2 linked regions of the Streptomyces venezuelae ATCC 10712 genome follow. Each later gene encodes a partner of the first gene's protein in a complex. Links are inferred from orthologs where the notes say so. Each region holds a gene or a part of one and is shown on either strand. Other genes may lie near its edges.

Evidence for each region.
Region 2: the proteins of dnaG (region 1) and dnaB are in contact, whole or in part, in a crystal structure (PDB 2R6A), measured with the Geobacillus stearothermophilus proteins. The link is inferred for Streptomyces venezuelae ATCC 10712 from one-to-one orthologs. Residues at the interface, in WP_049624496.1 of Geobacillus stearothermophilus: Lys456, Leu457, Leu458, Pro459, Ala460, Asn463, Ala464, Leu467, Leu535, Leu536, Ile537, Ala538, Gln544, Glu545, Asp548, Tyr549, His552; in WP_033016901.1 of Geobacillus stearothermophilus: Ser13, Glu15, Ala16, Gln18, Glu91, Leu92, Asp94, Ala95, Val96, Pro97, Thr98, Ala99, Ala100, Asn101, Tyr104, Tyr105, Ile108.

Annotation. Positions count from the first base shown.
Region 1 is NZ_CP029197.1:2,423,043-2,439,945, reverse strand. What follows is about bases 1-2,928. They hold dnaG (DNA primase), read left to right. Parts: upstream 1-482; coding sequence 483-2,375; downstream 2,376-2,928. Other genes in these bases: DEJ43_RS11185 (RNA polymerase sigma factor), read left to right, coding at 2,433-2,928; DEJ43_RS11195 (NAD(P)/FAD-dependent oxidoreductase), read left to right, coding at 1-460. Outside these bases: more of DEJ43_RS11185, read left to right, coding at 2,929-3,533; DEJ43_RS11180 (TerD family protein), read right to left, coding at 3,541-4,764; DEJ43_RS11175 (ABC transporter ATP-binding protein), read right to left, coding at 4,816-6,741; DEJ43_RS11170 (ABC transporter ATP-binding protein), read right to left, coding at 6,741-8,474; DEJ43_RS11165 (FGGY family carbohydrate kinase), read right to left, coding at 8,549-9,988; DEJ43_RS11160 (hypothetical protein), read right to left, coding at 10,018-10,329; DEJ43_RS11140 (chloride channel protein), read right to left, coding at 11,158-12,408; DEJ43_RS11135 (amphi-Trp domain-containing protein), read right to left, coding at 12,431-12,841; DEJ43_RS11130 (GAP family protein), read right to left, coding at 12,924-13,601; DEJ43_RS11125 (SHOCT domain-containing protein), read right to left, coding at 13,643-14,059; DEJ43_RS11120 (DUF2252 domain-containing protein), read right to left, coding at 14,154-15,572; DEJ43_RS11115 (DUF7144 family membrane protein), read right to left, coding at 15,608-16,063; DEJ43_RS11110 (phosphocholine-specific phospholipase C), read right to left, coding at 16,284-16,903. UniProt on the Escherichia coli protein: RNA polymerase that catalyzes the synthesis of short RNA molecules used as primers for DNA polymerase during DNA replication.
Region 2 is NZ_CP029197.1:4,007,136-4,016,706, reverse strand. What follows is about bases 6,647-9,571. They hold dnaB (replicative DNA helicase), read right to left. Parts: upstream 8,889-9,571; coding sequence 7,404-8,888; downstream 6,647-7,403. Other genes in these bases: DEJ43_RS18350 (MATE family efflux transporter), read left to right, coding at 9,311-9,571; DEJ43_RS18365 (serine hydrolase domain-containing protein), read right to left, coding at 6,647-7,047. Outside these bases: DEJ43_RS18400 (LysR family transcriptional regulator), read left to right, coding at 168-1,064; DEJ43_RS18395 (NUDIX domain-containing protein), read left to right, coding at 1,119-1,598; DEJ43_RS18390 (globin domain-containing protein), read right to left, coding at 1,541-2,794; DEJ43_RS18385 (HAD family hydrolase), read right to left, coding at 2,900-3,553; DEJ43_RS18380 (GNAT family N-acetyltransferase), read left to right, coding at 3,654-4,514; DEJ43_RS18375 (MarR family winged helix-turn-helix transcriptional regulator), read left to right, coding at 4,614-5,072; DEJ43_RS18370 (GNAT family N-acetyltransferase), read left to right, coding at 5,149-5,601; more of DEJ43_RS18365, read right to left, coding at 5,668-6,646. UniProt on the Escherichia coli protein: The main replicative DNA helicase, it participates in initiation and elongation during chromosome replication. Travels ahead of the DNA replisome, separating dsDNA into templates for DNA synthesis.

The sequences.
Region 1 (16,903 bases):
CGGCGGCATCGCCGTCGACGAATCGCTGCGCACCTCCGACCCCGACGTCTTCGCCGCGGGCGACGTCGCTGCCGCCCACCACCCGCTGCTGCACACCCGGCTCCGCGTCGAGCACTGGGCCAACGCCCTCAACGGCGGCCCGGCCGCCGCCCGCGCCATGCTCGGGCAGCACGTCTCCTACGACCGCGTCCCCTACTTCTTCTCCGACCAGTACGACCTGGGCATGGAGTACTCCGGCTGGGCGCCCCCCGGCTCGTACGACCAGGTCGTGGTCCGCGGCGACACCGGCAAGCGCGAGTTCATCGCCTTCTGGCTGAAGGAGGGCCGGGTCCTCGCCGGCATGAACGTGAACGTGTGGGACGTCACAGACCCCGTCCAGCAGCTCATCCGCGCCCGGAAGCCCGTGGACCCCGACGCCCTCGCCGATGCCTCCGTCCCCCTGGAGAGCCTGATCGCCTGAGGGACCCCCGTACACTTCATGCGTGGCAGGCAGGATCAACGATGACGACGTGAAGGCGGTCCGGGACGCGGTCCCGATCGACGCCGTCGTGTCCGAGTACCTCCAGCTCCGCAACGCGGGCGGCGGCAACCTCAAGGGCCTCTGCCCCTTCCACGACGAGAAGTCGCCGTCCTTCCAGGTCAGCCCCAGCAAGGGACTCTTCCACTGCTTCGGCTGCCAGGAGGGCGGCGACACCATCGCCTTCGTGATGAAGATCGACCACCTCTCCTTCTCGGAGACGGTCGAGCGCCTCGCCGCCAAGGCGGGCATCACCCTGCGGTACGAGGAGGGCGGCTACAACCCGGGCCACCAGCGCGGCGAACGCATCCGCCTGATCGAGGCCCACAAGGTCGCCGCCCAGTTCTACGCCGACCAACTCGGCTCGCCCGAGGCCGAGATCGGCCGCGCCTTCCTCGCCGAGCGCGGCTTCGACCAGGCCGCCGCCGCCCACTTCGGCGTCGGCTACTCCCCGGCCGGCTGGGACCACCTCACCCGCTATCTGCGCGGCAAGGGCTTCTCCGACAAGGAACTCATCCTCTCCGGGCTCTCCCAGGACGGCCGCCGCGGCCCCATCGACCGCTTCCGCGGCCGCCTCATGTGGCCGATCAAGGACGTCGGCGGCGAGATCGTCGGCTTCGGCGCGCGCAAACTCCGCGACGACGACAACGGCCCCAAGTACCTCAACACCCCCGAGACGCCGATCTACAAGAAGTCCCAGGTGCTCTACGGCATCGACCTGGCCAAGAAGGACATCGCCAAGGTCAGCCGGGCCGTCGTCGTCGAGGGCTACACCGACGTCATGGCCTGCCACCTCGCTGGGGTCACCACCGCCATCGCCACCTGCGGCACCGCCTTCGGCGGCGACCACATCAAGATCCTCCGCCGCCTCCTCATGGACAACGGCTCGGCCCGCGTCATCTTCACATTCGACGGCGACTCCGCCGGCCAGAAGGCCGCCCTGCGCGCCTTCGAGGACGACCAGAAGTTCGCCGCCGAGACCTACATCGCCATCGCCCCCGACGGCATGGACCCCTGCGACCTGCGCCTCGCCAAGGGTGACGAGGCGGTCGTCGACCTCGTCCAGCCCCGCACCCCGCTCTTCGAGTTCGCCCTCCGCCAGATCGTGAAGCGGTACGACCTGGAGACCCCGGCCGGCCGCGCCGCCGCCCTCGACGAGGCCGCGCCCGTCGTCGCCCGGATCAAGAACATCGGCGCCCAGCACGAGGTCGCCGTCCAGCTCGCCGGCATGCTCGGCATCCTCGACACCCAGTTCGTCGTCAAGCGGGTCGCCCAGCTCGCCCGCTGGGCCCGCGACCGCGGCGGCAAGGGCCCCGAGCGGCAGCAGGGCCCGCAGCGCGGATACGACACCGCCGCCCCGGCCCCCGCCCCCTCAGGCCCCGCGCTCAACCTGCGCAGCCCCGCGCACCGCACCGAGCGTGAACTCCTCAAGCTCGCCCTCCAGCGCCCCGAGCTCGTCTCCCCGGCCTTCGACGCCTACGGCGTCGACGAGTTCACCGCCCCGCCCTACGCGGCCGTCCGCCAGTGCGTCCAGGACGCCGGCGGCGCCACCGGAGCCCCCGCCGACTACCTCGACGCCGTCCGCGAGGCCGCGCCCAACGACACCGTCCGCGCCCTCGTCACCGAACTCGCCGTCGAGACGATCTTCGCCAAGACCGTCGACGAGGCCTACGCCGGCGACCAGCTCGTCACCGTCCGGCTCCGCGCCGTCGACCGCCGCATCCGCGACGTCCAGGGCACCCTCGCCCGGCTCGGCGCCCAGGGCGACCCCGAGCAGCTCGCCGCCGTCCAGAACGAACTCTGGGTGCTCACCCAGTACGGGCAGTCCCTGCGGAACAACGGCGCCGCCGCCCTCTGACGTACGGTCAGTCACGCCGCGGTCTCAAAAAGTCACCGCACGCCCCTCGTGGCGGCGATGTGTCGTACCCCACACTGGGTGACGGTGTCGTCCCGCTGCCGTACGCCCCCGGACCGGCAGCGATCACCCCCCTGGAGGTCGCCCGCCGTGCAGACCCAGTTCGTGTCCCAGGAACCGCCCGCCGCCGCACCGGACGAGCAGCCGGAGATACCACCCCAGCGCCGCCGCCCCGACCTCGGCGGCAACGGGCCCTCCTCCGACCTCTTCCGCCAGTACCTCCGCGAGATCGGCCGCATCCCGCTGCTGACCGCCGAGGAGGAGGTCGACCTGGCCCGCCGGGTCGAGGCCGGACTCTTCGCGGAGGAGAAACTCGCCAACACCCCCGACCTGGACTCCCGGTTGGCGAGCGACCTGGACCGGCTCGTCGTCCTGGGGCGGATCGCCAAGCGCAAGCTGATCGAGGCCAACCTCCGCCTCGTCGTCTCCGTCGCCAAACGGTACGTGGGGCGCGGCCTGACCATGCTGGACCTCGTCCAGGAGGGCAACCTCGGCCTCATCAGGGCCGTCGAGAAGTTCGACTACGCGCGCGGCTACAAGTTCTCCACGTACGCCACCTGGTGGATCCGCCAGGCGATGTCCCGGGCCCTCGCCGACCAGGCCCGGACCATCCGCGTCCCCGTGCACGTCGTCGAACTCATCAACCGGGTCATCCGGGTCCAGCGCCGGATGCTCCAGGAACGCGGCTACGAACCCACCGCCGAGGAGGTCGCCGCCCAGCTGGACCTGGCCCCCGAGCGGGTCGGCGAGGTGCTCCGGCTCGCCCAGGAACCGGTCTCCCTGCACGCCCCCGTCGGCGAGGAGGAGGACGTCGCCCTCGGCGACCTCATCGAGGACGGCGACGCCGCCTCACCCGTGGAGTCCGCCGCCTTCCTGCTGCTCCGCCGCCACCTGGAGGACGTCCTGTCCACCCTCGGCGAGCGCGAACGCAAGGTCGTCCAGCTCCGCTACGGCCTCGACGACGGCCGGCCCCGCACCCTGGAGGAGATCGGCCGCATCTTCGGCGTGACGCGCGAACGCATCCGCCAGATCGAGTCCAAGACCCTCGGCAAACTCCGGGACCACGCCTACGCCGACCAGCTGCGCGGCTATCTCGACTAGCGGGTGTCTAGTCCAGCTCCTTCACCGTCAGCGTCCACGGGCCGTCGGCCCGGTGCAGCAGCAACAGCGGGCCCGGCGGCAGCGGGACGGTGTGCAGCAGCGGCTCGGTGCGGTTGAGGAGCAGCGTCGGCCGTTCCGTGAGACCGGTGTGCCCGGCGACCTCGTGGCACCGGATGCCGACGTAGCCGCCGCCGTCCTCGTCGCCCTCGAAGTGCACCTGGAGATCGGCCGCGCCGCCCGTGTACAGCAGGGCCTCGGGACCGTACCCCCGCAGCGTCCCCTCGATGCGGCGGGCGGCGGCCACGGGCTTCACCCGCATCACCCAGCGGTGGTACGCCCGCACGCGCAGCCGCAGCGCACGGCCCTCGGGTGCCGGGGTGACCGAACTCCCCCTGAAGTCGGGGAGGGTGGTGCTGAACAGGTACTGCCCGTCCTTGTTCCGCTGGTCGAGGGGGAAGACGGCGAAGTAGCCGTCCCTGCCCTCGTGCGCGGTCTCCACCAGGACCGGGCCCGGCGGGACGCGGTCGTCCACGGTGACCACCTGGTCGCCGTCCCCCGTGATCGCGAACGGCTCGAAGACCGGGCCGAACTCCCATCCCCCGACGAGCTCGTACGGCCGGTCGGCGGGCGGGAACGGGCCACCGGGGGCGGACGGCCCGGCGTGGCCGGGCGCCGCCGCGCCGGCGGCGGACGACCCGCCGGCCTGCCGCGCCCGCACCGGCATCTTCACCACACCCGTCAGCGGTACGGGCCCGGCGGCGACCGGCTCCGGCTGCTGCTGCGCCGCCCCGGTCTCGTCCGCGACCTCGACGCCGAACTCCGTGACCAGCGCGGCGAGTCCGGAGCCGTACCCCTTCCCGCCCCCGGCGAACTTCCAGCCGCCCGACTCCCGGAAGAACTCCGCGAGCACCACGGCGGTCGTCTCCGGCGCGGCCGCCACCGTGTGCGCGGCGACGGCCGCGCCGTCCGGGGCGACCGCCGTCAGGGCGCCGCCGGCCGCGGACCCGGCGATCACGATCCGCTCGACGTCCGCCTCCACCTCGTGCAACGCGAGGAGCAGCGAAGCCTGTTCGTGCCGGACGGCACCGGAGGGATGGGCGGGCTGCCCGTCGAAGACCATGTCCGCGTCCCCCCGGACCCGCCCGTCCGCGGCGAGCAGCAGCGCCGCCACGTCCACGCCCCCGGCGCCCACGCGCAGGGTGACCGAAGGCACCCAGGAACTCTTCGCCATGTGACCCATGTGACCCATGCCGCCCATCATGCGGCATGGGTCATCGGCCGGTCAGTCGACCTCGGCGACCGCCTGCGCGAACTGCGCCGCGTACAAGCGGGAGTAGGCCCCGCCGGACGCCAACAGCTCCTCGTGCGTGCCCTGTTCGACGATCGAGCCGTTCTCCATCACCAGGATGACGTCCGCGTCGCGGATGGTGGAGAGCCGGTGCGCGATCACGAACGAGGTCCGCCCGTGGGCCAGGCGCGCCATGGCCTTCTGGATCAGGACCTCGGTACGGGTGTCGACCGAGCTGGTGGCCTCGTCGAGGACGAGGATCACCGGGTCGGACAGGAACGCCCGGGCGATGGTGATCAGCTGCTTCTCGCCCGCGCTGACCCCCGCCCCTTCGTCGTCGATGACCGTGTCGTACCCCTCGGGCAGGGTGCGCACGAACCGGTCGGCGTGCGCGGCCCGCGCCGCCTCCTCGATCTCCGCCCGGGTCACCTCGCGCGTCGCGCCGTACGCGATGTTGTCGGCGATGGTGCCGCCGAACAGCCAGGTGTCCTGGAGGACCATGCCGATCCCGGCCCGCAGCTGCTCCCGGGACATGCCGGCGATGTCCACCCCGTCGAGGGTGATCCGGCCGCCCGTCACCTCGTAGAACCGCATGAGCAGGTTGACCAGGGTCGTCTTGCCGGCGCCGGTCGGACCGACGATCGCGACCGTCTGGCCCGGCTCGACGGTGAGCGACAGGTCCTCGATGAGCGGCTTGTCGGCCTCGTAGCGGAAGGAGACGCCCTCCAGGGCGACCTTGCCCTTGAGGTCGGCGACCTTCTCGCCCGTCGGGGCGTCCGGCTCCTGCTCCTCGGCGTCGAGCAGCTCGAAGATCCGCTCGGCCGATGCCACGCCCGACTGCACCAGGTTCGCCATCGACGCGACCTGCGTCAGCGGCATCGAGAACTGGCGCGAGTACTGGATGAAGGCCTGCACGTCACCGATGGAGAGCGTGCCGCTCGCCACCCGCAGGCCGCCGACCACGGCCACCAGGACGTAGTTGATGTTCGAGATGAAGAACATCACGGGCTGCATCACACCGCTGTTGAACTGCGCCTTGAACCCGGCCTCGTACAGCGCCTCGTTCTGCTCGCGGAAGTCACGGGCCGACTCCTCCTGGCGGCCGAAGACCTTCACCAGGTTGTGCCCGCTGTACATCTCCTCCACGTGCGCGTTGAGCGCGCCCGTGGACTTCCACTGCTGCACGAAGTGCGGCTGCGAGCGCTTGCCGATCTTCGCGGCGACGAAGACCGAGACCGGCACCGTGATCAGCGCGACGAGCGCGAGCAGTGGCGAGATCCAGAACATCATCGCGAGCACGCCGACGATCGTGAGCAGCGAGTTGATCAGCTGGCCCATCGACTGCTGGAGGGTCTGCGAGATGTTGTCGATGTCGTTGGTCGCCCGCGACAGCACCTCGCCGCGCTTCGCCTTGTCGAAGTACGACAGGGGGAGCCGGGCCAGCTTCGTCTGGACGTCCTCCCGCATCCGGTAGACCGTCCGGTTGATCACCTTGATCGACATCCGGGTGGAGACCAGCATCAGCAGGCCCGCCGCCACGTACACGCCGAGGACCAGGAGCAGCACCCCGCCGACGGCGGAGAAGTCGATCCCCTGCCCCGGTGTGAAGTCGACCCCGGACAGCATGTCCGCCATCCCGGAGTCGCCCGCCGCACGGAGCCGCTCGATCGCCTCCGGCTTGGTGCCGCCCTCGATCTGCCGCCCGATGACACCGGCGAAGACGAGGTCGGTCGCCCTGCCGAGGATCTTCGGGCCGATCACGGAGGCCGCCACCGACAGCACGCCCGCGAGGAGCATCACCCAGAGCGCGCCGCGCTCGGGCGCCAGCTGCTTCAGCAGCCGCTTGCCCGAGCCCTTGAAGTCCATCGACCGCTGGTCGGGGCCGCCACCGGCCATCATGCGTCCGCCAGGACCGGCCATCAGGCTGCCTCCGCCTCGGTGAGCTGGGAGAGCACGATCTCCCGGTACGTCTCGTTGTCCGCCATCAGCTCCTGGTGCCGTCCGGTGCCGACGACCCGGCCCTCGTCGAGGACGACGATCCGGTCGGCGTCCCGGATGGTGGAGACCCGCTGGGCGACGATGACGACGGTCGAGTCGGCCGTCTCCTCGGCGAGCGCCGCCCGGAGCAGGGCGTCCGTCTCGTAGTCGAGCGCGGAGAACGAGTCGTCGAAGAGGTAGATCTCCGGCCGCTGCACCAGGGTCCGCGCGATGGCGAGGCGCTGCCGCTGCCCGCCGGAGACATTGGTGCCGCCCTGGGCGATGGGGGAGTTCAGGCCGTGCTCCAGGTTCCGTACGAAGTCGGCGGCCTGGGCGACCTCCAGGGCGTGCCAGAGTTCCTCGTCGGTGGCGTCGGGCTTGCCGTACCGCAGGTTGGTGGCGACGGTCCCGGAGAAGAGGTAGGGCTTCTGGGGGACGAGTCCGACGGTCTTGGCCATCAGCCGCGGGTCGAGCTCGCGGACGTCGACGCCGTCGACGAGGACTTCGCCGCCGGTGGCGTCGAAGAGCCGCGGCACGAGACCGAGGAGGGTCGACTTGCCGCTGCCGGTCGAGCCGATGATCGCGGTCGTCTCGCCGGGCCGGGCGACGAGCCCGACGTCCTTGAGCACGGACTCCTCCGCGCCCGGGTACCGGAAGTCCGCGCTCCTGACCTCCAGATGCCCGCGCCGGTCGAGCTTCGTCACCGGCTTCACCGGCGGCACCACGCTCGTCTCGGTCGCCAGGACCTCCTCGATGCGCTCCGCGCAGACCTCGGCGCGCGGCACCATCATGAACATGAAGGTGGCCATCATGACCGCCATCACAATCTGCATCAGATACGCGAGGAACGCGGTCAGCGCGCCGATCTGCATCCCGCCGCTGTCGATGCGGTGCGCGCCGAACCAGACCACGGCCACGCTGGAGATGTTCACCACGGTCATGACGACCGGGAACATCAGCGCCATCAGCCGGCCGGTCGCCATCGACACGTCGGTCAGCTGCGCGTTGGCACCGCGGAACCGCTCCTCCTCGTAGCCGTCCTTCACGAACGCCCGGATCACCCGGTTGCCGGTGATCTGCTCGCGCAGCACCCGGTTCACCGTGTCGAGACGCTCCTGCATGGTCCGGAAGAGCGGCCGCATCCTCCGCACGATCAGGGAGACGGAGACCCCGAGGACCGGCACGACGGCGAGCAGCACGCCCGAGAGCGGCACGTCCTGGCCGAGCGCCATCACGATGCCGCCGACACACATGATGGGCGCGGAGACCATCAGGGTGAACGCCATCAGGACCAGCATCTGGATCTGCTGCACGTCATTGGTCGTACGGGTGATCAGCGAGGGCGCGCCGAAGTGCCCCAGCTCCCGCGCGGAGAACGACTGCACGCGGTCGAAGACCGCGGCGCGCACGTCCCGCCCCAGGGCGGACGCGGTACGGGCGCCGTAGAACACGGCGCCGACGTTGCAGACGACCTGGACGACGGAGACGCCGACCATCAGGGCGCCGAAGCGCAGGATGTATCCGGTGTCCCCGTCGACGACACCGTTGTCGATGATGTCCGCGTTCAGGGTCGGCAGGTAGAGGCTCGCGCAGGTCTGCAGGAACTGCAGGAACACGAGCAGCGCGATCGGTTTTCGGTAGGGCCCGAGGTGGGTTCGGAGAAGTCTTATGAGCACGGCTCCACTATCGCCCGCGCCCCCGAGACGTTACGACTCGGTTTCGGGGTCCGCCCCGAGCCCTGGGCAAGACTTTACGAAGCGAACGCGCCCGGGTGGAGCTGGTCGCGCGTCGCCACGTACTGCTGCCGGACCGCCTGGCCGGCGGCCAGGTCCTCACCCGGCTCCAGGATCTGCGCGGCCGCGCCCTGCCAGGCCAGGGGAGCCGACGGCGACAGCGTGCCCCGCGCCACCCCGAGGGCCCAGGCGGCCTGCCGCGCCGCGCCGAGCGCCGCGTAGTCGGCCGGCTGGGGGACGACGACCTGCGCGCCGAACAGCGCGGGCGCGAGCGCCTGCACCGCCGGGAGCGCCGCGGCCGCGCCCAGCAGGAACACCCGCCGGACCTCGACGCCCCGGCCGCGCAGCACGTCCATCGCGTCGGTGAGCCCGCAGAGCATCCCCTCGAACGAGGCCCGCGCCAGGTGCTCGGGCTTCATCGACTCGCGCCGCAGCCCGCTGAGCGTGCCCGCGGAGTGCGGCAGGCTCGGCGTGCGCTCGCCCTCCAGATAGGGGAGCAGGACGAGCCCGGAGGCACCGGGCGTCGACTTCAGCGCCAGCGCCGACAGTTCCTCCAGGGACTCCACGCCCAGCATCTCGGCGGTGCCGCGCAGCGTCCGTACCGCGTTGGAGGTGTGGACGACGGGCAGGTGCATGCCGGTGGCGTCGGCGAAGGAGGTGATCATGCCGCGGGGGTCGGAGAGGGCCTCGTGGTGCACGGCCATCACGGAGCCGGAGGCGCCGAGGGAGACCACCGCGTCGCCGGGGCCGAGCCCCAGGCCGAGCGCCGCGGCCATCGTCTCGCCCGTACCGGCGGAGATGAGGAGCCCCTCGGGCGTGGTGCCGGCCGCCTCGGCGGGGCCGAGCACCTCGGGCAGCACCGCCTGGTGGCCGAGCGCGAGCTCCACCAGGTCCGGGCGGTAGGAACCGGTGCGGGCCGACCAGTAGCCGGTGCCGGAGGCGGCGCCGCGGTCGGTGGTGCGCCGGGCGGGGCGGCCGAGGAGCTGCCAGACCAGCCAGTCGTGCGGCTGGAGGATCATCGCGACCCGCGCCGCGTGCTCGGGTTCGGTACGGGCCAGCCAGCGCAGCTTGGCGACCGGCTGCCCGGCGCCGGGCACGGAGCCGACGGCCTCGGCCCAGGCCTGCCGGCCCCCGAGGGATTCGACGAGGTCGGCGGCGGCGACCTGGGCCCGCTTGTCGTTGCGGACGAGCGCGGGCCGCACCAGGCCGCCCTGCGCGTCGAGCGGCACGAGGCCGTGCTGCTGCGCGGACACGCCGATGGCCTGGACGCCCTCCAGGAGCCCGCCGGTGGCGGCCTCCCCGAGCGAGAGCAGCCAGGTCTGCGGGTCGACGTCGACGGCCTTGGGCTCGCCCGGGTGCGGGGCGTAACCCTGCCGCAGTACGGCACCCGTGTCCGTGTCACAGACGACGATGCGTGTGAACTCCGCTGAGCTGTCGAGTCCGGCGACTATCCCCATGACACATGATTCTGCCGCACGCGCGGCGTTCAGGTGTTGCTGGTGCCCCAGTCGTCCTCCTCGACCTTCCCGTTGGCGCCGCCGCGCCCGGACAGCGCGTGGAACCGGTCGGTCACGGAGGACGGCAGCCGGTCGCCGACCTTGTCGCCCACCACGTGCGCGGCCTTCCCGGCGACCTGGCGGCCGGTCTGGGCGGCGGACTCGGCGGCGTTCCGCACGGCCGGGTTCCGGGCGAGGTCCTTGGCGGACTTCTTCATCTGCTCGTAGCGCTCGCGTCCGGCACGCGTGCCGACCACGTAACCGAGGGCGAGTCCCACGACGAACGTCAGCTTGTATCGCATGGCCACCACCTTCCCTGGAGAGCTTCCTTGATGCATCGCTGGTGCCCAGGCGGTGCCCACGGCGATACCGATTGGCGGAGCACCCCCCTGCTTGCGCTAATGTATGTGTCGCAGCGAGCAACCGCCCGCCCGGAGCATCCGGAGTGGGTACGTTCGGTGCAACGCAGCAATCCCCTGTAGCTCAATTGGCAGAGCAGCCGGCTGTTAACCGGCAGGTTACTGGTTCGAGTCCAGTCGGGGGAGCGCGATCCCCTGTAGCTCAATTGGCAGAGCATTCGGCTGTTAACCGGAGGGTTGCTGGTTCGAGTCCAGCCGGGGGAGCGAAACGGAAAAGGACCCTTCGGGGTCCTTTTTCGCGTCTCCGGGAACCATGCGGTGCGCGGCGGGGTCTTCATGGTCGAGCAGAGCCGATCATCCGGAGCAGGAGATCGTATGAGCGGCTATGCTGCGGCAGACGGCGCGCACACATGTACGCGCCTCACCGTACGGGGCGGTAGCTCAGCCGGTTAGAGCAGCGGACTCATAATCCGTCGGCCGTGGGTTCGAGTCCCACCCGCCCCACCACAGCACCGCAGCAGCAGGAAGGTTTTACCTCCTGGCGGTCATCTCCACGGTGCACTCGGACCGGGCTGCCACGTCGGCGCGACACGCCGAGGTCACCCGGACGCACCACACCCCACGTACGGCCGCGGCCCCCGGATCCGATCCGGGGGCCGCGGCCGTTTCACCCGCGCGCGGGCTTCGCTCACGCGGGAGGCGCGGCCTTGGCCTTCGGGAGGACCTCCGTCGTGACGAGGGAGATCACCGCGGCGAGGATGACGACGGGGATCATCGCGGTGCCGCCGAGCAGGAGGACGACGAGGACGACGCTGCTGACCGGCAGGCGGCGGCGGTCGCGGCCGCCATGCCGGCCGCCAGGGCGGGGACGAGGCCGAAGCCGGGGAGAGGGGCCAGCAGGACGCCGGCGGCGGCCCCGAGGAACAGGGCCGGGAAGACGAGACCGCCGCGGAGGCTGCCCAGGCAGAGGGCGTACGCGGTCCCCTTCAGGAGGAGGACCGCGACGAGGGCGCCGACCCCCCAGGCGTGCGGGTCGGCGGCCAGCTGCCCCAGGGTGGCCTGGCCCGACAGGGCGACCTCGGCGGGGGAGCGGTCGGTGAGCAGGGCGTAGAGCGCCGCGCAGGCCGCCGCGGCGAGGGCGCAGAGGGCGGTGCGGGCGACCGGGCCCGCGGCGACGAAGGCGGCGACGCGACGGGCCGCCCTCAGGAGCGGGTGCAGGAGGGCGGCGACGGCGAGGGCGAGCGGGATCGTCCAGAGCACGTCGCCGATGTCCAGCGCGGGGAAGGGCGTCGGCATGCGGAGGGCGAGGCTGCCGGTCTCGAGACCGGTCCAGCGCCCGAAGCCGGTGAAGACCAGGGCGCCGACGCCACTGGAGAGCAGCGCCGGCAGCATGACCGCGAACAGCCGGGGGCCGCCGGCGCCCGCCACCTCCATCAGGAGCACCGCGGCGACCAGCGGGTTGCCGAAGATCGCGGCGATGGCGGCCGCGGCGCCGGCCGCGCCGAGCAGGACGGTCGTGGCGGGCGTCGCCGGACCTCGCGTCAGGTCTCGTACGAGCAGGGCAAGCCCGCCGCCGAGCGCGATCAGCGGTGCCTCGGGGCCCAGGACGGCGCCGAGCGGCAGGGACGCGGTCGCGGCGATCACGACGCCGGGCAGCGTGGCCGACGAGGCGCCGCCGGCGTGCAGGCCGGACGCCGGGACCTGACCGCCGCCGCCGGGCAGGCGTGCGGCGACAAGGCCGACGACGGCCCCCGCGACCAGCAGGAGGGGCAGCGGCCACCACCAGGGCGGGGTGTCCCAGCCGAGGTCGTGCGGCAGGTCGGCCCAGAGGAGGTGTTCGAGTGCGTGCAGCCCGACGAGGAACCAGAACGCGACGAGCGAGACCGGGACGCCGATCAGGGCGGAGACGGTGAGGGTCTTGAGGTAGCCGGGGGCGAGGAGCAGGCCGCGCAGCCGGTCCGCCTCCAGGGGCTGCTGTTCCCCGCTGCCGGGTTCCTCCGGACGGGCGTCGGTCTCGGCCATGGGCGGCCTCCTCGGTCGCCGCTCAGGACTTCTTCGCGGCAGGCGGCCGGGAACCGGCGGTCTTCTTCGTGCCGGCGGCGGTCCGCTTGGTCCCGGCGGCGGTCCGGGCGGTCCTGGCCGGCGCGCTCTTGCGCCGCGGCGGGGCCTTCGCCGGTTCCGGCTCGGGTGCGGGCTCCTCCCGCCCGCTCTCCCGGGCCTTGCGGGCCCGTGCGGTCGGCCACTTGAACTCGATCTCCAGCTCGATCTCCCCGTTGCCGACCTCGACCTCCACCTCGGAGCGGAGCTCCTCGGGGATGGAGAGGCTCAGCGTCCCCTGGCCGTATTCCAGTTCGACGTCGCCGCCTTCCCGTAGCGCCGCCGCGAGCGCGGCGAGCTGGTCGGCCGCTTCGAGACGCGTCATCGAGCGCTTCTGCTCGAACTTGAGGTCCTTCATCGAAGGTCTCCGATCGGGGAGGAATGGTAGATATCGCCCATTGTGATCTCGGGGGCGCGATCCGACATCCCCTGACCGGGACTCATCCCGTCAGCTGGTACAGACTCCGGCCGACGAGCCACAGCCCGAGCAGGAGGCAGAGCAGGACGATCGCCTGGTCCTTGTGGCGCGACAGCCACGCCCGCAGCCGCGTCAGGTCCCGCTGCGCGTCCTCCGGCGCGAAGACCGTGTACAGCTCCATGGCCAGCAGGGTGGAGGTGGCCAGGACGCAGAAGCCGAGGAGCGCCAGGAAGGACTGGGCGTGCGAGGCGTCGGCCTTCACCACGGTGGCGGCCGCGGCGCTCACCATGCCCCAGGGCTGGAGGAGGACGGCGAGCCCGGCGGCGGACCACCCGGTGGCCTGGTCCATCCGGGAGGCCGGCGAACGCCCGGACCCGGCCGTCCCCTCCCCGTCGTCGGACGCGGCGGTGACGCGGCGGCTGCGGCGGCGCCGGTGCTCGCTGTAGACGACCAGGCTCAGGCCGATGACCAGCGTGGCCGCGAGGGACGCGAGCGACGGAGGAGAGCGGGGCGCCGGCGGCTCTCCGCCCGTGCAGAGCAGGACCAGGGCGATCACGGCGACGAGGCAGGCGAGCCAGGCCGTGATGAACGCCAGCCCCTTGTACACCCCACGGGGCGAGGAGAGCACCAGCACCAGCGCCATGCCCGGCAGCGGGTAGAGCGCGATGGCCAGGCCGATGAGGAAGAGGTCGAGGACCACGGGCGCTCACCCCGCGCCGAAGCCTGCCGGGTCCGGCCCGGTCAGCTCGCGAGGACCTTCGCCTTGGCCTGGGTGAACTCGGCCTCCGTGATGGCGCCGCTGTTCTTCAGCTCGGCGAGCCGGGACAGTTCCTCCGCCTGGCCGCCGCCGCTCCCGGTGGTCTCGCGCACGTACGAGCGGAACTGCTCCTCGTTCTGCCGGATCCGCTTCAGCTCGCGCTCGCCCATGGAGCGCCCGCGGGCGATCAGGTAGACGAACACGCCCAGGAAGGGCAGCAGGATGACGAAGGCGCTCCACCCCGCCTTGCCCCAGCCGTTCAGGTCGTCGTCGCGGAAGATGTCGCCGATGATGCGGAACAGCAACATGAACCAGAGGATCCACAGGAACAGCATCAGCATGGTCCAGAACATGTTCAGCAGCGGGTAGTCCACTGCCAGGTTCACCATCGAGTCCCTCATGGCCGATCTCCTGCCGGTCGTGACGGGCCGCCGCCCTTCACGAGGGCCGCGGTCCGGCGGAACGATCTCTGTCCAGATTGCGCCGCCCCGGAGCTCACCGCACGCCGGGCAACCGGCCCGCGCGTACGGCGTCGACCAGGGCCCGGTGGTCGCGCTCGTTCTGGTCGGCATAGGCCTCCGCGAAGCGCGCGAGCGCCCGGTCGAACGAGTCGCCGCGGCCCAGGTACGCGGCGATCGCGATCCGGTCGCCGGAGCGCGCGTGGGCGCGGGCCAGGGTGAGCCCGCACATGTCGCCGAAGGCCCCCATGCCGCGGGGCAGCATCCGCTCCGGTTCGGCGATGCCCTTCCAGTCACGCAACTGGCGCACGTAGAAGTCGCGCCGCCTGCCGTCGATCCCGTCCACGCGCTCCCAGCCGAGGAGGATGTCGCTGGTGGCCTGCATCAGCCGCTGGCCGGAGACGACGCGCTCGCCCTGGTTGCGGTACGCGCTGGCGCCCGCGTACGGGGCGAGGACGGAGGTGTCCGCCTCCTTGGCCTGGAGGAAGAGCGGGTCCCGGTTGTCACGGCCGAGGAGCAGGAAGATCCAGCAGCGGGTGCCGACGCTGCCGACGCCGACCACCTTGCGGGCGACGTCGGCGAGGCGGTAGTCCGCCAGGAGGGTGCGCCGGTCGGAGGGCAGGGTGGCGCCGTACCGCTCGATGAGGCCGCGGAACTGGCGCTCCAGGGCGGTGCGCCGGAGCTCGGGCAGCAGGTCGGACACCGGCACGAGCAGCGGCGGGTCCGCCGCGATCACCGGCCGGCCGTCGACGGTCCGGGTGAGCCGGTCGAAGGCCTGCAGGCTGTCGCGGGTACGGGCCTTCGCCAGGGCGCGGCTCAGGTCCTTGCGGCCGCGCTTGGCGAGCAGGTCCTTGGTCAGTGCCTCCAGCCGGGCCGCGTCGATCTTCGCGTACCAGACGTCGATGGTGCGCATGCCCGCGAAGCGGATCATCGCCTCGCGGTACGCGCGGACGGTGCGCCGGACGATCCGGGCCCGCTCGGCGTCGTCGAAGCCGTTCGCCCGGGCGGCGATGACGAGGCTCGCCGCCAGCCGTTTGACGTCCCACTCCCAGGGGCCGGGGAGCGTCTCGTCGAAGTCGTTGATGTCGAACATCAACTGCCGCTCCGGCGAGGCGAGGAGACGGAAGTTCAGCATGTGCGCGTCCCCGCACAGCTGGGCCGTGAGCCCCGAGCGGGGGGTGCCGGCCAGGTCGGACGCCATGATCGCGGCGGCGCCCCGGTAGAAGCGGAACGGCGACTCGGTCATGCGGCCGTAGCGGATCGGGACCAGCTCGGGGACCCGGGTCGCCGACTGCGCCTCCAGGATCGTCAGCGGGCCGGGACGGTCCGCGGACGGCCGGTACTCGGCGTGGCCCGACCGCGGCGAGCGGCGCCGGGCCTTCCTGCCGAGCGCCGCACGCTCCTCGGGTGTGGCGTGGTGCGCCGCGCGCAGCGCCGTGGTGACTTTCCGGGGCATCGGCACCCTTCCTGCTCGTCCTCCCGGGGACCGGGTCAGCCGGCGGTGGTGCGCGACCAGCTGGCGCACAGGGCCCAGATGATGAACACGTTGATCGCCATGAGGGTGAGCGCCCACCACGGCTGGTACGGCAGCCAGAGGAAGTTGGCGATCATGCTGAGGCCGGCCAGACAGATACCCGCCGCCCTCGCCCAGTTCGCGCCCTTGAAGAGGCCGACGCCGGTCAGCGCGACGAAGATCCCGAGGATGAGGTGGATCCAGCCCCAGGACGTCAGGTCGAACTCGAAGACGTAGCTGCCGACGCGGGCGTAGACGTCGTCCTCGGCGATGGCCGCGATGCCCTGGAGCACGGCCAGGACGCCCGAGACCGAGAGCAGTACCGCGGCGAACACCGTGCCTCCGCCGGCGACGCCGCCGCCTCCGGGCCGATGGGCCCTCCCCGGTGCGGTACCGGCGCTCCCCTGCCCTCCGGTGGGTGTGTGCTGGCTCATGGCAGTCACCTCGCAGCGTGCGATCCCTTGCCGAGCGACCCCGGGGCCGTCGGTCCGCCCGTGCCTCTCCTGTTCGCCGGGTCGGAGTGCCCTCCTCCGATTATCACGGCCGCAGGGGCGGGGTGCGCGGTGGCGGCCGCTCCGGCCGGGCGCGGGGGCACGGGGCGAGGGCCCGTACCCGTCGGTGGACGGGTACGGACCCCCGGGGCTTTCGCGCGGGTCAGTACGTCAGGATCGCCGGGTCGGACTGGCTCGGCGCGCCTGTCTCGACGTGGCCCGCGAGGCGGCGGACGTAGTCCGTGCTCGCGGAGGACGTGACGGTGATGTCGTACCAGCGGTGGGCGGCGGAGACGTCCACGGCGCGGGTGACCGTGGCGCCCTTCGCGACGGTGAGGGTGGCCGGGGTGCCGCCGTAGGCGTTGGTGAGGGTCACCGTGGCGGTCGTGCCCGCGTTGGTGAAGGTGAGGTCCAGCTGGCCGGTGGTGGCGTTGTGGCGGGCCGTGACCTCGGGGACGGCCGTCTTGCCGGGGGAGCGGAAGCGCCGGACGAAGCCGTTGGGGCCGTGCACCGTGAGGTCGGTGACGCCCTTCGAGTACGTCGTGTTCCAGGTGTCCGAGATCGACTTGGCGGCCTCGGCGGTGTACGTCCACGGGGCGTCCGTGCGGTTCGCCGAGGTCACGTAGAACTGGGCGCCGGCCGCGGGGCCGCCGCTGAAGGTCAGACGGAACTTGCCCGCCGCGATGTCGGCGGCGCCGTCGACGTACGGGGCGTACTTCAGCGGGCGGGTGGGCTTGGCGCCGCGTTCCTGGCGGGGCATCGTGCCGGACGCCGGGGCGGTGG
Region 2 (9,571 bases), 1.6 Mb from region 1 along the record:
CTCGGTTCCACGCGCGGAGACCGCCTGAACAAGGCTAGTTGACTGTGCGTCAGTGTCCAATCACGGTAGCGACAGAGACCTATCGACTTATTTATAGTTGGACGGTCCTGAGGCGCAGTCAGCCGACCGCCTGAGTCGAACGGCCCCACGGCCGGGAGGGGGCGGACATGGATCTGGCCCTGCTGCGCACGTTCGTCACGGTGCACCGGGCCGGCTCCTTCACCCGGGCCGCCGCGCTCCTCGGCCTCTCCCAGCCCGCCGTCACCAGCCAGATCCGCACGCTCGAACGACAGCTCGGGCGCCCGCTCTTCCTCAGACAGGCCCGCGGGGTCACGCCGACGACCATCGGCGACGAGCTCGCGCACCGCGCCGCACCGCATCTCGACGCGCTCGTCGAGATCGCCGAGACCGGCCTCGACGAGGACAGCGGCGTCCGCACCCTGCACGTCGCCGGGCCCCCGGAGTTCACCGCGCTCCGCGTCCTGCCCGCGCTCACCCCGCTGGTCGGCCAGGGCCTCGCCGTCCGGGCGTCGTTCCTGGGCAACACCGAGGAGATCCTCGACGGGCTGGCCGCCGGGCACCACGACCTGGCCGTCGCCACCGCCCGCCCCCGCGGTGGCCTGCTCGTCTCCACGCCGCTCTGCGACGAGGAGTACGTCCTGGTCGCCGCGCCGCGCTGGGCCGCCCGGCTCTCCCCCGAGGTGCTCCTCCGCAAGGGCGCCGTGGTCCTGGAGCAGCTGCCGGTGGTCGAGGTGCACGAGTCGCTGCCCTTCGTCGCCCGGTACTGGGCGAGCGTCTTCGAGACCAAGCCGGCGGTGGCCGCCACCGTGATCGCGCCCGATCTGCGCGCCGTACGGGAGTCCGCCGCCTCCGGTGCCGGGCTCGCCGTGCTGCCCCGCTATCTGTGCGAGGACGCCCTGGACGAAGGACGGCTGGTGGCGCTGCTCGACCCGCCGGTCCCGCCGCTGCGGACCTATTTCCTCGTCGTGCGGACGGGGACGCTCGCGCTGTCGCCCATCGCGCGGGCTCATGAGGAACTGCTGCGGGCGGCGGGGGACTGGTGAGTCCCTGACGGGCCGGCGCGTTTCAGGGCACCGCGTACGGGCCATTTTCTTCCCATGAACGAACGGCCCGTGATCAAGCGCACCGCACGCGCCATCCTGCTCGACGGGGACGACCTCATCCTCATCAAGCGCACCAAGCCGGGGATGGATCCCTACTGGGTGACGCCCGGCGGTGGCGTCGAGGCCTCCGACTCCACCGTGGTCGAGGCCCTGCACCGCGAAGTGCACGAGGAGCTCGGCGCCAAGATCGTCGACGTCGTGCCCTGCTTCGTCGACACCGTCGAGCACATCGTCGACGGCGGTGTCTCCGGGGTGAAGGTCCAGCACTTCTTCGTCTGCCGGCTCGACTCCATGGACACCTCGCTGCGGCACGGCCCCGAGATGGACGAGCCGGTCGGCGAGTACGAGATCGTCCGCGTGCCCTTCAGCCGGGTGGGCATCGCCGCCGTGCACCTCGTCCCGCTCTCCCTGCGCCACTACCTCGACGGCAACATCGAGGGCGTCCGCGCCATGCACGCCCCCGACCTGGGCTGATCGGGGTCGGCCGGCGCGAGCTCGGTCAGGAAGTCGTGGCGGATGCGCTCGACGGGGACCCCCGCTCCCCGCAGCGCGTCCACCCCGCGGCGCACCATGCCGAGCGGCCCCGAGAGATACGCGTCGCGTTCGCTCCAGGAGCCGTAGCGGCAGACGGCCTCCGGGAGCCGCCCCTGCTCCTCGGTGACGGGGTGGACGGAGAGCCAGGGGAAGGTCTTCTGGAGCCTCAGCATCGTGTCGATGTCGTAGAGGTCGTGGTCGCTGCGCGCTCCGTAGAAGACGTCGACGGGACGCCGGTCCCCGTGCTCGGCGACGTCCTCCACCAGGGCTTTGATCGGTGCTATCCCCGTGCCTCCGCCCACACAGAGCAGGCCGGTGTCCGCGGCGTGGTCGACCGTCATGGAGCCGGCCGGCGGACCGAGCCGCAGGACGTCCCCGGGGCGCGCCCGGTGGACGAGCGCGTTGGACACCCAACCGGCCGGTACCGCCTTGACGTGCAGGGACAGCAGCCCGTCGGGCCGGGGTGCCGATGCGAAGGAGTAGTGACGCCATATCCGCGGCCACCACGGGGTCTCCAGCGTCGTGTACTGCCCCGCGAGGAAGGGGTACGGCTGGTCGGGCCTGAGGGTCACGACGGCGATGTCCGGGGTGCGCAGATCGTGGGAGACCACCTCGGCCTGCCACCAGGCGGGCGCCGAGCGCTCGTCCTCCGCCGCCGCGTCGATCATGATCTGGGAGATCGTCGTGTACGTACGGACCCAGGCCGCCTCCGCCTCGGCGTCCCAGCTCGTCGTCGCGTACCGCGCGAGCGCGCCGATGAGGGCCTCACCGACGGCCGGGTAGTGGGTGGAGTGGGTGCCGTACTTGCGGTGTCCCCTGCCGAGGTTCTCCAGGTACGCGGTGAGCACCGGGGTGTCGTCCAGGTGTTCCGCCGCGGTGAGGAGCGCCTTCAGGAGCCGGTCCCGCTGGGTGTCCATGGCCACGGGGAACATCTCGCGCAGCTCGGGGTTCCGGATGAAGAGCAGGGCGTAGAAGTACGAGGTCACCCGGTCGGCGACGGGTGCGATCTCCGCCAGGGTGCGCCGGACGAGGACCGCGTCGGCGGAGGCCTCGACGGGTATTCCGGGCTCGTTCCCGTCCCCCGCCGAGGAGTCCTGTCCGTCCGCCGACCTCGTGGTGGTCGGAGCATCCATCATGTGCCTCGCCCTCACGCTGGCCGTCTTCCGTGCTCGCAGCTTCTCCTCCCGACGGCCGCTTCGGACGGAAAGCGGCGTTCTCGGGCCATAGATCAGGGTTTCTGGCTAAGCTGCGCTGTTTCGGACCAGGGCATAGGCCTCGCGCAGATCGCCTCCCGTGTAACTGTGGCGGGCGAGCCCGGCGAGATGGTGGTCCGCGTTCACGGCCACGGTGTGCGGGACGAGGGCGAAGAGTTCCGCGTCGGACATCGAGTCGCCGTAGGCGACGCAGTCGGCCGGGTCCATGCCGTATCCCGCGCAGAGCTCTCGCGCGATGCGGACCTTCGCGCTCGCGTTGAGGATGCTGGGCCGGTGGATCGGAGCGGTGAAGGGAACGGCCGGCCACCGCGAACCGTGCGCCGTTTCGACGCCCCAGTCGAGAAGCCGCTCGACGAAGAAGTCGGGCGAGAGGGAGATCACCGCGCAGCGATCGCCCCGGGCCCGGATGTCGGCCCAGACCTCACGGATGCCCGCCAGCCAGGGTGCCCCGTCGAAGGCGGCGGTGACCTGGTCCACGGTGAGCGCGGACCAGAGCTCACGGGCCCGGACGGCGAACTCGTCCGGTGTGAGCCCCTGAAGGAACCCCTGTTCCAGGGCGGCGATCTCCTCGTCGAGTCCCAGCTGCCGGGAGATCTCCACTGCAGCGGCCGAGCCCCTGATCAGAGTCCCGTCGAGGTCGAAGAAGTGCAGTCGCGGCGTGTGGTGTTTCACGTGAAACATCGTCGGCAACCGATGGGGCGGAATCAACGGCCGCTCCGGGTGCCGGTCAGATCCGGTAAAGGGGTGGACGGAAGATCACCGTGTCGGACAGCCTGAAACCATGCCGATCTCCCCCTCCCTCGCGCAGCTCCCCGTCCGGCGTCTCACCTCGGACGACCTCCTCGCCTGCGCCGACCTCTCCGAGAACCGGGGCTGGCCACGGGAGGAGCACAAGTGGGGCCTGCTGCTCACCGCGGGCACCGGCTACGGCATCGACGACCCTTCCGGAGCCGGGCTGCTCGCCTGTTCCGTCGTCACCTCGTACGGCCCCGGGCTCGCCGCGATCGGCATGGTGCTCGTCGCGGAGCGATACGCACGCCAGGGCGTGGGGCGCCGGCTCATGGAGCACGTCGTGACGGAGGCCGGTGACACGCCACTGACGCTGCACGCCACACCGAACGGACAGCCCCTGTACGAGCAGCTGGGTTTCACGGAGACGAGCCGGGCGGAGATGGTCCGCGGGCGCTTCACCTTCAGCACCCCCGCCCCCGCCGTCCCGGTGCGCCCGGCGACGGCGGAGGACCTCCAGACGATCCTGCGTCTGGACCACGAGGTCTTCGGCCTCGACCGCACGCACATGATCACCCGGCTTCCCGCGTTCGCGGACCACCTCCGGGTCGCGGTGGAGGACGGCGAGGTCACGGGCTTCGCGGCGGCCTGGCCCAACATGGACACCCATGTCGTCGGACCGCTGATCGCCCGGGACCCCGCCACCGCCCAGGCCCTCATCGCCTCACTCGCGGCCGCCGGCGACCGCCCCCTGCGCACGGACGTCGATGTGCGTCATACCGCACTGCTGGGCTGGCTGAAGGAGAACGGCGTCGACTCCGTCGCCTCCAACGCGGTGATGGTCCGCTCCCTCCCCGACCTCCCCGGGGACTGGCGGCGCCGCTTCGCGCCGCTGACGGTCGCGGCCGGCTGACCCGGTCACGATTTACTTGCAGACGCGCATTATTGCGTTGCATCGTCTACCCTGGGTCGAGAACACTCCGGTGCCAAGGAGAGACCGAGGAGAGAGACCATGACCGCGACGGATCCCGCACTCACCGCGCTCTCCCAGCGCTGGTGCGCCCTCTCCCTGCTCCACGGCAGGATCGAGTCGCACATCGAGCGCGCCCTGGAGACCCGGCACGGTCTGAGCGTGCGGGAGTTCTCGCTCCTCGACGTCCTCAGCCGCCAGCACAGCGGCCCGGGCGGTCACCTCCAGATGAAGCAGGTCGCCGACGCGGTCGTCCTCAGCCAGAGCGCCACCACCCGGCTGGTCACCCGGCTCGAGGACCGCGGCCTGCTCACCCGGTACCTCTGCGCCACCGACCGGCGCGGCATCTACACCGATGTCACCGAGGCCGGCCTGACGCTCCTTGCGGAGGCGCGCCCCACCAACGACAGCGCCCTGCGCGAGGCCCTCGACGAGGCGGCGAAGAACCCCGAGCTCGCCCCGCTGGTGCAGGTCGTGGAAGGCGTGACCGCCCCGGCGTGAGGCTGAGCACTTCCTCGTGAGGCTGAGCGCCGCCGCGTGAGGAGCGCGGCGGGAGGCTCGGCGTACGCTGCGGAGCATGAGCGATCTTGAGATACGTCCCGCCACCGCCGATGACCTCGCGGCCATCGTCGCGATGCTCGCCGACGACCCCCTGGGCGCCCAGCGGGAGTCTCCGGACGACCTCAGCCCGTACCTCACCGCGTTCGAGCGCCTCGCGAACGACCCGAACCAGCACGTCGTGGTGGCGGTCCGCGAGGACAAGGTCGTCGGCACCCTCCAGCTGACGGTCATCCCCGGACTCTCCCGCCGGGGCACCACGCGCTCGATCATCGAGGGCGTGCGGGTCCACTCCGACGAGCGCGGCAGCGGTCTCGGGTCACAGCTCATCGAATGGGCCGTCGAGGAGTCCGGCCGACAGGGCTGCAAGCTCGTCCAGCTGACCTCCGACGTCACACGCACCGATGCCCACCGCTTCTACGAGCGTCTCGGCTTCGAGGCCTCCCACGTGGGCTTCAAGAAGAGCCTCTGAGGCGGCGGAACAGTGCGCCGGGACGGATCCCGGCGCACTGTTTCACGTGAAACACCGCAGAACGGGTCAGAGACCGCGCCAGCCCGCCTCGTCCACCCCGCCCGGCACCGCGTCCGCCGGCGCATAAGGCTCCCGGGTGAAGACGAAGGAGCCGAGGTCGAGATGGCTCACGCTGCCGTCGGCCCGCCGTACCGCACGCAGCGTCTCTCCCTCGTAGTAGCCGTTCAGCCCGACCCAGCCACCCTCGGGCAGCGCCCGGAAGCGGGCCCGCCGCCCCGCTCCCCTCAGGGGTTCGAGCGACACGCTCCGGTCGGCACCGAGTCGAAGCCCGTAGGCGTACGTGCCCCAGTACCAGGGCCCGGTCAGCGCCAGCAGCTCCTCGTCGAACTCCGCCTCCGGAATCGGCCGCCAGGGCTCCGGGAACCTCGGCTCCGCCTCCGCCACGATCCGTACGAGATCGGCGGCCACGGCGGCCGTCAGCGGCCCTGAGGTGGCATTGGCGAGGGCGATCGCCGCCAGTCCGTCCTCCACGCTTACCCAGAGGGCGGCGACGAAGCCGGGGAGCGAGCCGGTGTGGCCGATCAGGGTCCGGCCGTCCCTGCGCAGCAACTGGAGGCCGAGCCCGTAGCTCCCCTCCCAGTCGCCCTCGCCCGCCGCCGCGGCCGGGGCCCGCATCTCCTCCACGGAGGACGAGACGAGCACCCGCTCGTCACCCGCCGCGAGGAACGCGGCGAAGCGGGCGAGATCCCCCGCCGTCGACCAGAGCTGGCCGGCGGGTGCCATCAGCCCGAGATCCTCCGACGGCTCCGGCAGCATCACATCCGCCCAGGGGTGCACCGCCCAGCCGCCGGCATGCGGGGCGACCGGGTCCACCGTCGTACGGTTCATCCCCAGCGGCTCCAGGATCTCGCGCCGCAGCACCTCGGCCCAGGGAACCCCACGCACGGCCTCGACCAGCGAACCGAGCAGCGTGTACCCGGGGTTGGAGTAGTGGTGACGACGGCCCGGCGCCTGGACGAAGGGCTGCTCCCCCAGGACGTCGGAGAGCTCCGGCCGCAGAGCGGCGGACGAGCGCTCCCACCACTGGCCCGGCGTCTCGGCCGCGAGACCGCTGCTGTGGCCGAGCAGCTGAGCGATCGTCACCTCACCGGCGCCCGTGCCCTTGAGATGCCGCTCCAACGGATCGTCCAGCGCGAGGCGCCCCTCGTCCCGCAGCCGCATCACCAGCACCGCGGTGAAGACCTTGGTGAGGGATCCGATCCTGAACTGCGTGTCGGTGTCCGGCGCGTGCCCGTCCACGCAGCTGCGCGAACCGCTCCACACCAGCGCGCCGTCCCGCACCACCGCCCCGACGAAGGACGGCGCACGCCCCTCGGCCTGAGCAACCGCCACACGGTGCAGCAAAGCCCGCTCGGTACCGGGCAACAGCGCTTCAAAAGATGTCATCATGCCCCCCATCCAACGCGATCCCCCTTCGCGGCGGCCTCCCCATTACGGCTGATCCGGCTGCCGGCACCTCCACCGCAGCGGCACCTCGGGCCGGTGCGTAAGCCGCTGCACGATCGTCGGCAACAGGTAGTGCGTCGCCTCCGCGGCGAGATGCTCCCGAAGCCAGCCGCCCGGGAGCCGCTGGCTGAGGCCGAGAGTTCAGCTGGGCCGGGCTGCAATCTGGCAACGGGCAAGGCCCCACACTGCCTCGAACTCCTCAGAGGAGAGTGGCTCGGGCTCATGGCCTTCCCATTCCGAGACGGGCACCCGCCGCCCACGAGTGGCTTCCCGTGTAGACCCTGCGTCGGCCTCGGTCAGGTCTGGGCCATGTCCACGAAGCGGGAGTAGTGGCCCTGGAAGGCCACGGTGATGGTGGCCGTGGGGCCGTTTCGGTGCTTGCCCACGATGATGTCAGCCTCGCCCGCGCGCGGTGACTCCTTCTCGTAGGCGTCCTCACGGTGCAGCAGGATGACCATGTCCGCGTCCTGCTCGATCGAGCCGGACTCACGGAGGTCGGAGACCATCGGCTTCTTGTCGGTGCGCTGCTCGGGGCCACGGTTCAGCTGCGAGAGCGCGATCACGGGCAGCTCCAGCTCCTTGGCGAGGAGCTTGAGGTTTCGCGACATGTCGGAGACCTCTTGCTGCCGGCTCTCCTGCCGCTTGGAGCCACCCGACTGCATGAGCTGCAGATAGTCGATGATGACGAGCTTGAGGCCGTTGCGCTGCTTGAGCCGGCGGCACTTCGCCCGGATCTCCATCATCGACAGGTTCGGGGAGTCGTCGATGTACAGCGGGGCCTGCGAGACGTCCGGCATCCGGCGGGCGAGGCGGGTCCAGTCCTCGTCGGTCATCGTGCCGGAGCGCATGTGGTGGAGCGCGACCCGGGCCTCCGCCGACAGCAGACGCATCGCGATCTCGTTGCGGCCCATTTCGAGGGAGAAGATGACGCTGGGCAGGTTGTGCTTGATGGACGCCGCCCGGGCGAAGTCCAGGGCGAGCGTCGACTTACCCATGGCGGGACGGGCCGCGATGATGATCATCTGGCCGGGGTGCAGACCGTTGGTCAGCGAGTCGAGGTCGGTGAAGCCGGTGGGGACACCGGTCATCTCGCCGCTGCGGGAGCCGATCGCCTCGATCTCGTCGAGGGCGCCCTCCATGATGTCGCCGAGCGGCAGGTAGTCCTCGGTGGTGCGCTGCTCGGTGACCGCGTAGATCTCGGCCTGGGCCGAGTTCACGATCTCGTCGACGTCGCCGTCGGCCGCGTACCCCATCTGCGTGATCTTGGTGCCGGCTTCGACGAGGCGGCGCAGTACGGCCCGCTCGTGCACGATCTCCGCGTAGTACGAGGCGTTCGCGGCGGTCGGTACCGACTGGACCAGGGTGTGGAGATAGGAGGCTCCGCCGACGCGGGTGATCTCCCCGCGCTTGGTGAGTTCGGCGCCCACCGTGATCGGGTCGGCTGGCTCGCCCTTGGCGTAGAGGTCGAGGATCGCGGCGTAGACGGTCTCGTGGGCGGGCTTGTAGAAGTCGTGGCCCTTGATGATCTCCACGACGTCGGCGATGGCGTCTTTGGAGAGCAGCATGCCGCCGAGGACGGACTGCTCGGCGTCGAGGTCCTGCGGGGGGACGCGCTCGAAGCCGGAGAGTCCGCCGTCCCACGGTCCGCCCTCGCCGCCCCGCTCGTGCTGGTCGTCCCGGCCACGGCCGCGGCCGCGTCCCTCACCCCGGGTGCGGGTGGGCAGTCGGTCGCTCGGTCCGCCGTCGGCCCAGGGGTCGTCCATGGGCTCGGGAACGCTCACCAAGCACCTCCTCCGTCCGCTCCGCGGACCTCGCCATGCCACTCTTTCTTACGCCACGGGCTTGATCAACGAGTGGCTTTGCGACCGCTTCTGGCGCGTCGGGCGCCGGACCACGGTAGGCCCGCGAGGGGCGTCAGCCAATCTGGTTATCCACAGGCCCTGTGGGTGAAGGGCCAGATGCTGTGGAGAACTCGCCGGAACCTGTGCACGGAGCGGGGGACAGCCATGTGGACAAACTCATAGGGCCCTCTGAACCACCTGCCTGACCTGGGGTTTTTCCATCCACGGGCTGTGGGGGAGAAAAACTTTTCCCCCTGGACCAAGATCAGAACAAACGACCCACACCCGAAGCGCCTTGCCCTCGCCAAGTAAGGATCACCCAAGCATTGCATCTCTTACCTGTGGAAGATTAGATTGACCCCATGACCCAGGCTCCCGCGACGTCCAGGGACGTCCGTCGACAGCACGACCGCGAGATCGTCGCCCTCGCCCTGCCGGCCTTCGGCGCCCTTGTCGCCGAGCCGCTCTTCCTGATGGTCGACAGCGCCATCGTCGGGCACCTCGGCACCCCTCAGCTCGCGGGTCTCGCGATCGCCGCGGCCCTGTTGTCCACCGCCGTCAGCGTCTTCGTCTTCCTGGCGTACGCCACCACGGCCGCCGTCGCCCGCCGTGTGGGCTCCGGA